DNA from 3 places in the Enterobacter cloacae complex sp. ECNIH7 genome. Region 2 is predicted to be linked to each of the others. Evidence: predicted binding sites of a transcription regulator. Region 2 holds the regulator's gene; each other region holds the start of a gene.
The links. Region 2 encodes LexA, which represses DNA repair genes until DNA is damaged. Its sites were predicted from a motif close to TNCTGTATGTACATACAGNA; they were not measured.

Region 1 (4,063 bases), 1.3 Mb from region 2:
ACCCTCCATTTAAACAGGTGTCAGTGCTTTTCCGTCTGCGTGAACGGAAAAGCACTGACACCGGCTGCGCCACAGCTACAGACGATGAATTTCACCCCGACGGCACGGTTTATGGTTGCCCTTCCTGCGTCTCGACAGATATCTGTGCATCGGGGCGGCGAAATGTTGAGTTATTGCGAAGCTCCCCAGGTCTCTGACCTGTTCGCGGTTTACACCGGGCTGAAATTAATCAGTCTGCTTCCACACACCAGTATGTTGACTGGTGTCGCCATCGATATCGTGTCGATTTTCTCCTTTCAGAATGAAGTCCTTACCCGTTTTTACGGGAAAGACGTTTGGTTGATAAATGAACAAACAGTGAATGAAGTACGTTTTTAAGGCCCTTAAACCTTTAAATACGTGTTGGTCAGTTGGTAAAAAAGTTGTCGAAATGGCAGTGCGTCAGCTCTGCCAGTTATGCGCTGCGCGCGTCACTTGGTACTCGTTTCACTCGTGCACAAGTGACGCCGCGCTCCTCTGCTCTCAATGCAGTCGTGGAAGATGCCCAAATGTTCCAAATGGTCATATCCACGCTGCAAAGTTCGCAACGGCCAGCAGCGTCATAAAGAGTGAAAACGATAAGAAAATTGCGACCAGACAACGGCTGCAAGACGTACCTAAAAAACAGATACAGAAGTGAAAGGGACCTTCATCGCCAGATTCAAACTGTATGCGATCTTCGTTTTCAAAGGGTAAACGAAGTTACCGCCCGAAGGCGCCACCTCTCAGGTCACGGTGGCATTGGCATGGCGATCACCCGAAGGCGCCTCTCTCAGATCGCCGAGGCATTGGCATGTTGCATACAACGCAACGGTACAACAGAGTCATATTAGATCAGAGCTCGATCCATTTTCAATGGTTACGACAATAAAAAGCGGAGCTGGTATGCTCCGCATTTAAATCATGAAATAACGGTATATATTCAATTTTGACTTTCTGAAACTATTTTCTCTTGCATATACTCTGTGAAAGACATTATCTCAGGATATATGAATTCTTTAGTGAATCCATATAAATCCAGTTCCTTCCTGATTTCAATAATTTTCTCTTTTGGAATGACTATCTTCAAAAGCCCCGAGTTTGATTGTAAACCGGAAAGACTTTCCTCATCTATTTTCGACACCGTATTACTTGCACCAAACATGGAGGCCGCATAAACTTCTTCATTTATTTTATTTGAAAAAAGCAATACGCCCTGCTGGTTTTTTACCCGTTGATTTATCGGTAGTGGTTTTATTATAGTCTGATGCTTATTAAAAATATCAACGTTATCGTGACTCCTACTGTAATTGTAGTCTAGATCCCCTAAGAATTGTGTCAAACTCCCAAACAAACGGGTGACAAGATTTTGACCAGTAAAACTGAAATTCAGAGTCATTAAATCAAAAAGATGAAGGCTTTGATTCAAATATAATTTAATCCCTGTCCCTGGTTCATAATGAATTAAGAGTGAACTTACATCATCCAGATAATCTTTTATATTTTTCAATAAAACTGGATCAGAAGGGTTCGAAATATAAAGAGCATGGTTAGATTTATAAAACTGAGAACTTCGACGGTAAATTTCCTTGTAAGCATCTTTCTCTGATTTTATTGCAGCGAGAAATTTCGAGCTTTGCACTACATCTAATTTACTATCTGGAGTATCCCAAATCATAAAAACAGAAGCATCAGTTAGCTCATCTGAATTTTTTCTTTTTTCTGTAGCAAAATACAGAGCAACTAATGGGCTTTTTGTCCAGTCGATAACCCTTGTCGATAAACCATAGTGTTGAGCTGTCACATGAAGATCAATTTCGTTCATAGTGTATCCGCTGATTATATTCACATCAGGATACACAACATGATTATCTTTAAAATTCTCATAAAGCTTATGTGCCAACACATACTCTGAAATGTCATCAGTCTGCATTTGTTGAGTAATAAAATTATACTGTGTTATATTAAACGGTTTTAATTTCGTATTATCTAACAAGCGATAAAGGCTGGAATTCACTCCATGAATAGCATTTCCCTGCCCACGATAAAAAACTTTTTCATTTCCCGGTGAGAATCTTTTCACCACCTTAAGAAAATCACCTACGGAGCTTATTACCTCTTCTGCACACATATTTTTTCCTTTTTTCAATGCGTTAGTGCACTAATATTTGTCTAATTATCATTATCTGCTGTTTTACGTAATGATAAGACAATAACATCAAACGATGCTTTATCAACAAGTTAAAAAACAGTACTTGATTCTTTCACCCCCTCAATTAATACTGTATATGCATACAGTTAATCAATGGGTGAGATCATGCGTGTTTTATCCTTCCTTAGTCCAACATCAGAGCCGCCAGAAGTATCGATTCCATTGTTTATCGAGAGCTGTTCCGCAGGTTTTCCCAGCCCGGCACAAGACTATGTAGAAGCCGAACTAGATCTGAACGAATACTGCATTCAGCGACGTGGCTCTACTTACTTTGTACGAGCTATTGGTAATTCAATGACAGACATCGGTCTTCATTCAGGTGATTTAATGGTTGTTGATAAGGCCGAACCAGCACGGCATGGCGATATCATTATCGCGGAGATCGATGGTGAATTTACCGTTAAACGACTGCTGCTCACCCCACGTCCGGGGCTGCAACCAATGAATCCTGCGTATCCAACGCTATGGCCAGAGCCAGAACAGCTACAGATTTTTGGAGTTGTTACCGCTTTTGTTCATAAAACTCGCGGAGCACAGTGATGTTCGCCTTAGCCGACGTGAACAGCTTTTATGCGAGCTGTGAGAAAGTCTTTCGTCCTGACCTGCGTGGCAAACCAGTAGTAGTGCTTAGCAACAATGATGGCTGTGTGATCGCACGCTCAAAGGAAGCCAAGATTCTGGGTATAAAAATGGGCGTACCATGGTTTCAGCTCAAAGCGATGTCATTTCCAGAACCCATCGTCACGTTCTCCAGTAATTATGAGCTCTATGCCAGCATGAGCAACCGTGTAATGTCCCACCTGGAAGAACTGGCACCGCGCGTGGAACAGTACAGCATTGATGAAATGTTCCTCGACATCCGTGGCATCGATAGCTGCATGAATTTTGAGGATTTCGGCCGGCAACTACGCGAGTATGTCCAGAACGGGACCGGGTTAACAATCGGTGTGGGGATGGGGCCAACCAAAACCCTCGCTAAATCTGCGCAGTGGGCATCAAAAGAATGGGCCCAGTTCGGGGGCGTACTGGCCCTGACACCAGGAAACCTGAAGCGAACGGAGAAACTGCTGTCCCTGCAGCCAGTCGAAGAAATCTGGGGTGTTGGCAGTCGCATCGGCAAAAAACTGAATACCTACGGGATCACCACTGCTCTGCAGTTGGCCCGCATGAACCCGACCTTTGTGCGCAAGAATTTCACGGTAGTACTGGAACGCACGGTACGCGAACTGAATGGGGAAGCATGCATATCGCTTGAAGAGGCTCCTCCGTCGAAACAGCAGATTGTCTGTAGCCGCTCCTTTGGGGAAAGGATCACAACCTATGAGGCGCTGCGTCAGGCTGTTTGTCAGTACGCCGAACGGGCAGCTGAGAAATTACGGGGAGAACGACAGTATTGCCGGCACATCTCGGTTTTCGTCAAAACCTCACCATTTGCAGTCAAGGAGACTTATTACGGCAACGTGGCCAGTGAAAAGCTGCTCCTTCCCACACTCGATACACGGGACATCATCACCGCCGCAGTAAAAGCTCTGGATCGTATTTTTATAGATGGCCATCGTTATGCAAAGGCCGGTGTGATGCTGAATGACTTTACACCCACCGGAGTTTCTCAGCTAAACCTGTTTGACGAGATACAGCCGCGCGCAAACAGCGATGAGCTGATGAAAGTGCTGGACGGGATCAACCATTCCGGACTGGGAAAAATATGGTTTGCCGGACGAGGGATAGCGCCGGAGTGGCAAATGAAACGTGAAATGCTCTCACCTTCTTATACAACGAAATGGTCAGATCTCCCTTGCGCTTCGATTAGATAATTCTAGTAGCTCTGTATAT
Region 2 (4,377 bases):
TACGTCATCAGCGGCATCGGCTCGCCGAAGTTCACGTAGCCCTGACCGAGATTACGTAGCTTGCTCAAGCCGCGCAGCATCTGCGGCAGGCTTTCTTTCTCTTTGGTCGCACCGCGCAGCTCTTTCGCGTACGTGCCCACTTCCATTACGTGCTCATAGCCAATGTAGATTGGCACCAGCGTGATTGGACGGTTTCCTCCGCGCAGCATCGCCTGAATGGTCATCGACAGCGTGCCGGTCTTCGGATCGAGCAGACGTCCGGTACGGGAACGACCGCCCTCCACGAAGTACTCCACGGAATAGCCGCGGCTGAACAGCTCGCCCAGATATTCGCGGAACACGGTGGAGTAGAGCTTGTTGCCCTTGAAGGTACGACGGATAAAGAACGCGCCCAGGCGGCGGAAAATCGGACCTGCTGGCCAGAAATTCAGGTTGATACCGGCAGCAATATGCGGCGGTACCAGCCCCTGGTGATAGAGCACGTAGGAAAGAAGCAGGTAGTCCATGTGGCTGCGGTGGCAGGGAACATAGACAATCTCATGGCCATCATGCGCCAGCTGGCGTACGCGCTCGGCGTTATGAACGTTGATGCCCTGATACAGGCGGTTCCAGGTAAAGCCGAGAATACGATCGGACAGGCGAATCATCTCGTAAGAGAAGTTCGCTGCAATCTCTTCCATCAGCGCAATGGCGTTCTGCTGGGCTTTCTCATGCGATATTTTCTTGCTGCGCGCTTCGTCTTCAACGGCGCGAGCAATCGCTTTGGAGGCCAGCAGCTTGTTGAACAGATCCTGACGCGCCGGGAGACGCGGCCCTACGGCAGCCAGGCGCTGACGAGCGAAGTGCATACGCGCCACGCGCGCCAGTTTTTGCGCGATGATCTTGTCGGTACCGTGCTCGTCCGCCATTCGACGCAGCGAAACGGAAGGGGAGAAACGCACAAAGCTGTCGCGTCCCAGCCAGGAGACCGCGAAGAACTTCTGGATGCCGTTAAGCATGCGCAGCGGCGGATTCTCTTCACCTTTTTCACGGCCCGGACGACGACCAAACATCACCGATACCGGCACCATCTGCACATCCAGATCGGGGTTGCTCCGGTGCAGGTCGAGATAGTCGTGGAACAGCTTGATGGACTCTTCTTTTGGCGTGTAGTAGGTAAACACGCGCGGTCCACCGTGAATGAACACGTAGCGCGGCAGTAAAGTGCCGTCAACTTCAAGCGGTTCAAGCGGGTCAGGTAAGTCATGCGCCAGACACTGGGCGCGAAGCGTCAGTAAGTCTGCCTTCGAGTTATAAGGCAAAACGTACATAATAGGACGCGAGGTATCGAGCCCCAATTCCAGCGCGGGTTCTGCTGGGATAGACTTGCTTTTTACCAGGATGCTTAATGGTAAATTAAGTAATTTGTAGTAAATTCGTGGCCAGCCGGACATAAACGATGTAAAGCCTCTGGTTAATAATGCAATTGCGGCGCAAGGATAACAGAAAGCGCGCAAAATTTCTGTTGTTACCCGTCATACTTCAGGCTGTAGCGAAACGCGCTACAGTTCCTGTTACTGACGCTTTTTTTCATAAAAGGTTCTTTTAATGGCCAATAATACCACTGGGTTAACGCGTATCATCAAAGCCGCCGGCTATTCATGGAAAGGTTTCCGTGCCGCGTGGATCAACGAAGCTGCATTTCGCCAGGAGGGCGTCGCCGCAATCATCGCGGTGATCGTCGCCTGTTTCCTTGATGTTGATGCTATTACCCGCGTACTTCTTATCGGTTCCGTGCTTCTGGTGATGATAGTGGAAATTCTTAATAGCGCTATTGAGGCCGTTGTTGATCGCATAGGTTCAGATTTCCACGAGCTTTCTGGCCGCGCAAAAGACATGGGCTCTGCTGCCGTGCTGCTGGCGATTATCACTGCCGTTATCACCTGGGTCACGCTGCTTTGGTCACATTTCCGATGAGCCTCGAGGAATAATTAAGTCCCTGGTTTTTTGTGCAGTTTTTGGTTCCAAAATCGCCTTTGACTGTATATACTCACAGCATAACTGTATATACACCCAGGGGGCGGAATGAAAGCGTTAACGACCAGGCAGCAAGAGGTGTTTGATCTCATCCGGGATCATATCGGCCAGACGGGTATGCCACCCACGCGTGCGGAAATCGCGCAGCGTCTGGGCTTCCGTTCTCCGAATGCTGCTGAAGAACACCTGAAAGCGCTGGCGCGTAAAGGCGTGATTGAGATTGTTTCAGGCGCGTCACGCGGTATCCGCCTGCTGGTGGAAGAAGAGACGGGCATTCCGCTGATAGGCCGTGTTGCTGCCGGTGAGCCTTTACTGGCACAGCAGCATATTGAAGGCCACTACCAGGTCGATCCTGGCATGTTCAAACCGAGCGCTGATTTCCTGCTGCGCGTCAGCGGTATGTCGATGAAAGACATCGGTATTCTTGACGGCGATCTGCTTGCAGTGCACAAAACGCAGGATGTGCGTAACGGCCAGGTGGTTGTCGCGCGCATTGATGATGAAGTCACCGTCAAGCGTCTGAAAAAACAGGGGAACACTGTTCAGCTACTGCCTGAAAACAACGAGTTCTCCCCGATTGTGGTCGATCTCCGCGAACACAACTTCTCTATCGAAGGACTGGCGGTTGGGGTCATTCGCAACGGCGAATGGCTGTAACCTCTTCCTGACAGGCTATGGCGCCGCTGTAGCCTGCTTCATTCTCGACTCCCGGTATTTTTCATGTCACTGCTGACGGCATCCGATAAGGCATTGTGGCGTCTTGCTCTGCCGATGATTTTCTCCAATATTACCGTTCCCTTGCTGGGTCTGGTCGATACTGCCGTTATTGGCCACCTTGATTCGCCTGTTTATCTTGGCGGCGTGGCGATTGGCGCGACGGCAACCAGCTTCCTGTTTATGCTGCTGCTCTTTTTGCGCATGAGCACCACCGGGCTCACGGCCCAGGCTTATGGTGCAAAAGATCCGCTGCGTCTGGCGCGCGCGCTGGTCCAGCCGCTGATCCTTGCGCTCGGTGCAGGGGCGTTAATCGTTTTATTTCGTACGCCCCTGATCGACCTTGCGCTCCATGTTGTCGGCGGCAGCGAGGCGGTACTGGCTCAGGCGCGACGTTTCCTTGAAATCCGCTGGCTCAGCGCGCCCGCCTCGCTGGCAAACCTGGTTCTGCTGGGGTGGCTCCTGGGCGTTCAGTACGCCCGTGCACCAGTGATTTTGCTGGTGGTAGGCAACCTTCTCAACATTGTGCTGGATGTCTGGCTGGTAATGGGCCTGCATATGAACGTGCGGGGTGCGGCGCTGGCGACGGCAATTGCCGAATACGGAACCTTTATTATTGGCCTGTGGATGGTCTGGCGCGTGCTGGCGATGCGCGGCATCTCCCTGGCGCTGCTCAAAACCGCATGGCGCGGCAATATCCGTAGGCTGCTGGCGCTTAATCGTGACATCATGCTGCGCTCGCTGCTGCTTCAGCTCTGCTTCGGCGCGCTGACGGTTTTCGGGGCGCGACTGGGGCCAGAAATCGTCGCGGTCAACGCGGTATTGATGACGCTACTGACCTTTACCGCCTACGCGCTGGACGGTTTTGCCTATGCGGTAGAAGCGTATTCCGGGCAGGCTTACGGCGCGCGCGAAAGCGGGCAGCTGCGGGACGTCTGGCGGGCAGCCTGCCGCCAGTCGGGACTGGTGGCGCTGGCGTTCGGCCTGGTTTATGCCTGCCTTGGTGAGCAAATCGTCGCGTTGCTTACGTCTATCCCTGCGCTGCGCGAGCTGGCGAGTCACTATCTCATCTGGCAAGTCATCTTACCGGTGGTCGGCGTCTGGTGTTATCTGCTGGACGGCATGTTTATTGGTGCGACGCGCGGAGCGGAAATGCGCAACAGCATGGCAGTCGCGGCGGCAGGGTTTGGCCTGACGCTGCTGACGCTTCCCTGGCTGGGTAATCACGGTTTGTGGCTGGCCCTGGCCGTTTTCCTCTCGCTGAGAGGGATATCGCTGGCTTTTATCTGGCATCGCCACTGGCAAAACGATACCTGGTTCCCTTCACGTCACGATATATCGTGACGGTTAAAGATTCCGAATATGAAATCAACTGCCGAATCCTTAACTACAATAATTATCACGTCCAGCAGAAAAGAACGTAACGGACGTTACGACCCGACGCTTAACTAAGAGGACACGATGATGAATAAAGACGAAATCGGCGGCAACTGGAAGCAGTTCAAAGGTAAAGCGAAAGAACAGTGGGGTAAGCTGACTGATGACGATATGACCGTCATTGAAGGTAAACGCGATCAGCTTGTCGGTAAAATTCAGGAACGTTACGGCTACGCGAAAGACCAGGCGGAAAAAGAAGTGGGCGACTGG
Region 3 (4,377 bases), 1.5 Mb from region 2:
TTTCTGGTTGTAAGCGTCAGAACCGATACGGTCGGTGAAGCCCAGAACCACTACGGAACCGTCTTTAGGATCCAGGTTGCTCAGCTGGGTGTACAGCTGATCCAGTGCCTGCTGGCCTTCTGGTTTCAGAGTCGCTTTGTTGAAGTTGAACAGAACGTCAGACTTCAGAGTGAAGTGCTTGGTCTGTACTTCTGGAGCTGGAGCCGGAGCTGGAGCAACAACTGGTGCTGCTTCTTCCTGCTGGCCGAAACGGTAGGAAACACCTACGCTCAGCATGCCGTTGTCTGGACGAACACCAACGGTGTTGCCGTCGCCGATGTTGTTAACCCACTGGTATTCCAGACGGGTAGCGATGTCACGGGTCATAGCCCACTCAACGCCACCAGCGAATACTGGGGAAACACCGGTGTCATGGTTGTCACCAGAGATGTTGTTGCTGGAATCTGCGCGCCATACCATGCCGCCCAGACGGGTGTACACGTCCAGATCGTCAGTGATTGGGTAGCCCAGTTTAGCGGTCAGCTGAACGCCCTGTGCTTTGAAAGCGCCGTTGATGGTGTCGCCTTTGTATGGCATACGACCTAACCAGTCGTAACCCATTTCAAAACCAACATACGGGTTAACCTGATAGCCACCGAACGCACCTGCACCAAGCTGGCTCTCGTGAGTTGGGCCATCATTGTTCAGGCTGCTGTTGTACCAGCCGGTGTCATGGAACTGAGACCAGCCCAGTTTACCACCTGCATACCAGGTATTATCTTTCGGAGCGGCCTGCGCTACGGTAGCGAAGCCAGCCAGTGCCACTGCAATCGCGATAGCTGTCTTTTTCATTTTTTGCGCCTCGTTATCATCCAAAATTCGCCATGAAAGTCTCAGGAGAGAATCACGGTTAAATCCTTCACCGGGGGGCGTGGTCAAATATAAATCTACCGATATCTTCGGCTTAGGCCGAGCACCCCTGGCGATGTAAAGTCTACAACGTAGCTGAAAACTTACAAGTGTGAAGTCCGTCAGGCATATGAAAAAAAAAGTTCCGTATACCGATTATTTAACATTTTTCGAACGAATTTTGTGCAATAAAATTAAGGAGAACCGCACCAGACAAGCCTTGCCGCAATTTTGTGACCGGGAACTTTAATGCCATCTTGAGGTCAAAAAAAATTCCAGGAAAAATCTTAATTTCACTCAATGATACAAATTTGAGTGAATTTTTAGCCCAGAAAGTTGTCCTCTGCGGTAAGAATCCGATCGAACCGGACGCATAATGAACCCGATCGCATTCCCTTCTTCGGCTGCTTCAGTCAGACGGTAATGCTCCTCTTCCGTCAGTTCTTCCGGTAACCATCCAATCACCACGCTGTAATTTCCGGTGCGTAAGGCGCGGATCATCGATTCTACGGTATCGCACGGCGGGAGCTGATTAATTTGCATGACCTTGGTAAGCGGAAGGCCTGCGGACTGAACCCACTCACGGCTCAGTTTTTGCTGAGGTGTGAGCCAAAGCTGCCAGCGCGATTGCTGACCAAGCTGTTGTAATAACGGCAACAACAGAAGTTGCGTCAACAGGGGCTGGTCTTCACGATAAACCACTTCACTGATAAGCCCCGTGGAAACACGCTCGACGGAATTCTGCGCGACATTGCCTGCGGTAGAAGAGAGAGAGGTTGAGCGATTTGCATAGCCTGAAGTGTGCATATTCATTCCAGCCCTGTAGTTACTGTATGGATATACAGTAACCCCTGTATGCATAAAGATCAACCTCATTTTCGGAAAGCGACTCGCAAAATTCATTCAATGTTGATGTCCCTCGAAAAATCATCTTGCTCATCGGCGATAAGTTGCCTATTTTCCTGCTAACGGATCCGCTAGTAAGAAATTTCGTTGTTACTTTATGATTTTGAAGGGAAATATCATGAAAAAGATATCTTATGAACGGATTTATAAATCCCAGGAATACCTCTCCCCGTTGGGCGAGATTCATCATCGCGCGCTGTTTGGAGGCTATACCCTGGCGGTGGATGATGCGGTTTTTGCCATGGTGTCAGACGGAGAGCTTTATCTTCGCGCCTGTGAGGAGAGTGCGAAATACTGTGTAAAAAATGCCTCCTCTTTTTTAACGTTGATGAAGCGAGGCCGCCCGGTGCTGCTCAACTATTATCGTGTGGATGATGGATTATGGCAGGACAGGGAGCGGTTGCTTCAGCTCTCCTCGTTTGCGCTCAGTGCGGCAAGAAAAGAACGCTATCAGCGCCATCAACGAAACCGACTTAAGGATCTGCCAAACCTGACCTTTCAACTTGAAGTCTTGCTCTTTGAAGCTGGCATTACCAATGAGGAAACGCTGCGGGCGCTGGGTGCAAGAGCGAGCTGGCTAAAGATGCGGGCAAAAAACAAAGCGCTCAGTATTAAAGTTCTCTTCGCGCTGGAAGGGGCTATCGAGGGGCTGCATGAGGCGGCACTCCCGGCAGGCATTCGCCGGGAGCTAACGGAGTGGTTTAATGCGCTGCCTGAGCCACAGGAGAATCACTCCTCCAGGTAGCGATTTGCTGTTGCAGCCGGCAAATTTCAGGCAGCAGAGCGATAAGCAGGCCTATCTGCTGAAGTACCAGCGGCGCTTTGCTGTCGTTTCCAGGGTCAAGATGCGCAATGCGTTGAGCCAGTTCATCCAGCGCCTGTTGAACGCGCGGCTCATCGGCCGGTCGGTGATGAAGTGCGTCATCGACATAACAGACGGCATCATCGAGCAGGTTGAGAATGCCCGGGTTGGTGAGTTTCTCACGGTGGGCACCGAGCGTCGAAATATAGCTGGTGAACGTATGGTTCAGGCAGAGCAGGCGGAACGCAGTCTCACGGATCTCCGCCGTGGCCCGAGGCTCCGTTGACATGTTAGAGACAACGGAGGCCAGTTCTGCGTCACTGTTATGCGCGTCGCGACGGGCTATCCGATAAGCCAGGCGGTTATCACGCCCCTGGTGGTACTGCTCCAGGATTGCGTCAAGGTATCGACAGTTGGCGTTCATCGCCCTGTCCACTACGCGCGGCAAATTGCGGAAACGCCAGTCCGGCCAGATAAAGCTGACCGCGGCCCAGGCAATCGCACAGCCAATCAGGGTATCGATCACGCGGGGCAGGGCAACTTCAAACCCTTCACCCAGCAGGTTAAAGCAGAGCAGCACCAGCAGCGTAATGAACATGGTGGCGTGGGCGTACTGCACGTTGCGAAACGCGAAGAACAGCACGCCGGTGATCACAATCAGGATCAGTTGACCTTCAACGGAGGGCACGAAATAGAGCACCGGAAGGCCAATCGCGACGCCGACCAGCGTGCCGATAATACGCAGCGCAAGACGGTGTCGGGTGGCGTTATAGTTCGGCTGGCAGACGAACAGGCTGGTCAGCAGGATCCAGTAGCCGTGGTGCAGCCCGGTTATCTGGATAAAGGCATACCCCACGCACAGCACCAGCGACATTCTTACCGCGTGGCGAAAGAGTGCCGACTCAGGCGTAAAGTTGCGGCTCAGCCGCAGCCACATATCGCTAACGCTGTGCACGCTGTCATCAGCAAGCTGATTTTCCACCTCACTGCCCGGCAGCGCCATCGCCTGTTCGGACTCAATGGTTGCCAGCTGAGCATCAATCGCCCGCAGGTTGTTAAGCAGAAAGCCCAGCGCTTTGATGTGCTCCTGTGACGTTCCGCTGGCCTGAACGCGGTCGAGCGCCGCATCAAGATGGCTGAATACGCGTTCAAAGCGGGGGTCATGCTGATAGGGCGTGCGCAGCAGAATAGACCGCGAGAGCTGCTGACACGCCTGGGACTGCATGGACAGCAGGCGCTGGAAGCGGAACATCACGTCGCTGTAGCGGAACTTCTCGCGCAGGGCAGCATACTGAACGTGCGAGGAGCTGGCGCGTTCATGAATATCCTGGGCGGCAAAATAGTAGTGTAAGGTCCTTCGGGTTCCGCGCTGGCCGCGATCGCCGCGCAGACGGGTAAGCAGAGAGACTTTTGTCTGGTTAAGGGTGGCGACCAGCTGGCCGTTTGCCAGCGCCAGATCGTAGAGCGGAGCCTGGCTTTCTTCCTCGATATCCGGGTCGAACAGCCGGGATTTCAGTTCCAGATAGTGGGCTAACTGCTCAAAGCTGCGGGCAAGGTTATCCTGCAGCGGGCGAACCGGGAAGATCAGATGACCGGTTAGCGTCAGCAGATTATACCAGATGGCGCCCAGCATCAGGAGAACCGGCTGCTGGTACCACTGGTCATACAGGGAAACGCCCAGCATGGTGTAGATGGCGATCAGCAATGCACCAAACGCGATGGTGGCATAGCGTTGCCCGAGGCCGCCCAGCAAAATAAACCCGCTGGTTGAGAGCGTAAGG

Region 1: a site for LexA is predicted at 2,299-2,318, ahead of umuD (translesion error-prone DNA polymerase V autoproteolytic subunit). Genes of this name have one in related genera too.
Region 3: a site for LexA is predicted at 1,716-1,735, ahead of sulA (SOS-induced cell division inhibitor SulA). Genes of this name have one in related genera too.

What each region holds. Positions count from the first base shown of each region.
Region 1 is NZ_CP017990.1:4,208,985-4,213,047, forward strand. It holds gene WM95_RS20825 (hypothetical protein) at 85-378, shown strand; gene WM95_RS27270 (FRG domain-containing protein) at 962-2,149, opposite strand; gene umuD (translesion error-prone DNA polymerase V autoproteolytic subunit) at 2,336-2,770, shown strand; gene WM95_RS20850 (Y-family DNA polymerase) at 2,770-4,044, shown strand.
Region 2 is NZ_CP017990.1:338,668-343,044, forward strand. It holds gene plsB (glycerol-3-phosphate 1-O-acyltransferase PlsB) at 1-1,433, opposite strand, end outside; gene WM95_RS01640 (diacylglycerol kinase) at 1,588-1,956, shown strand; gene lexA (transcriptional repressor LexA) at 2,065-2,673, shown strand; gene dinF (MATE family efflux transporter DinF) at 2,737-4,074, shown strand; gene WM95_RS01655 (CsbD family protein) at 4,195-4,377, shown strand, end outside.
Region 3 is NZ_CP017990.1:1,844,004-1,848,380, forward strand. It holds gene ompA (porin OmpA) at 1-831, opposite strand, end outside; gene sulA (SOS-induced cell division inhibitor SulA) at 1,186-1,695, opposite strand; gene WM95_RS09060 (TfoX/Sxy family DNA transformation protein) at 1,913-2,539, shown strand; gene yccS (YccS family putative transporter) at 2,496-4,377, opposite strand, start outside.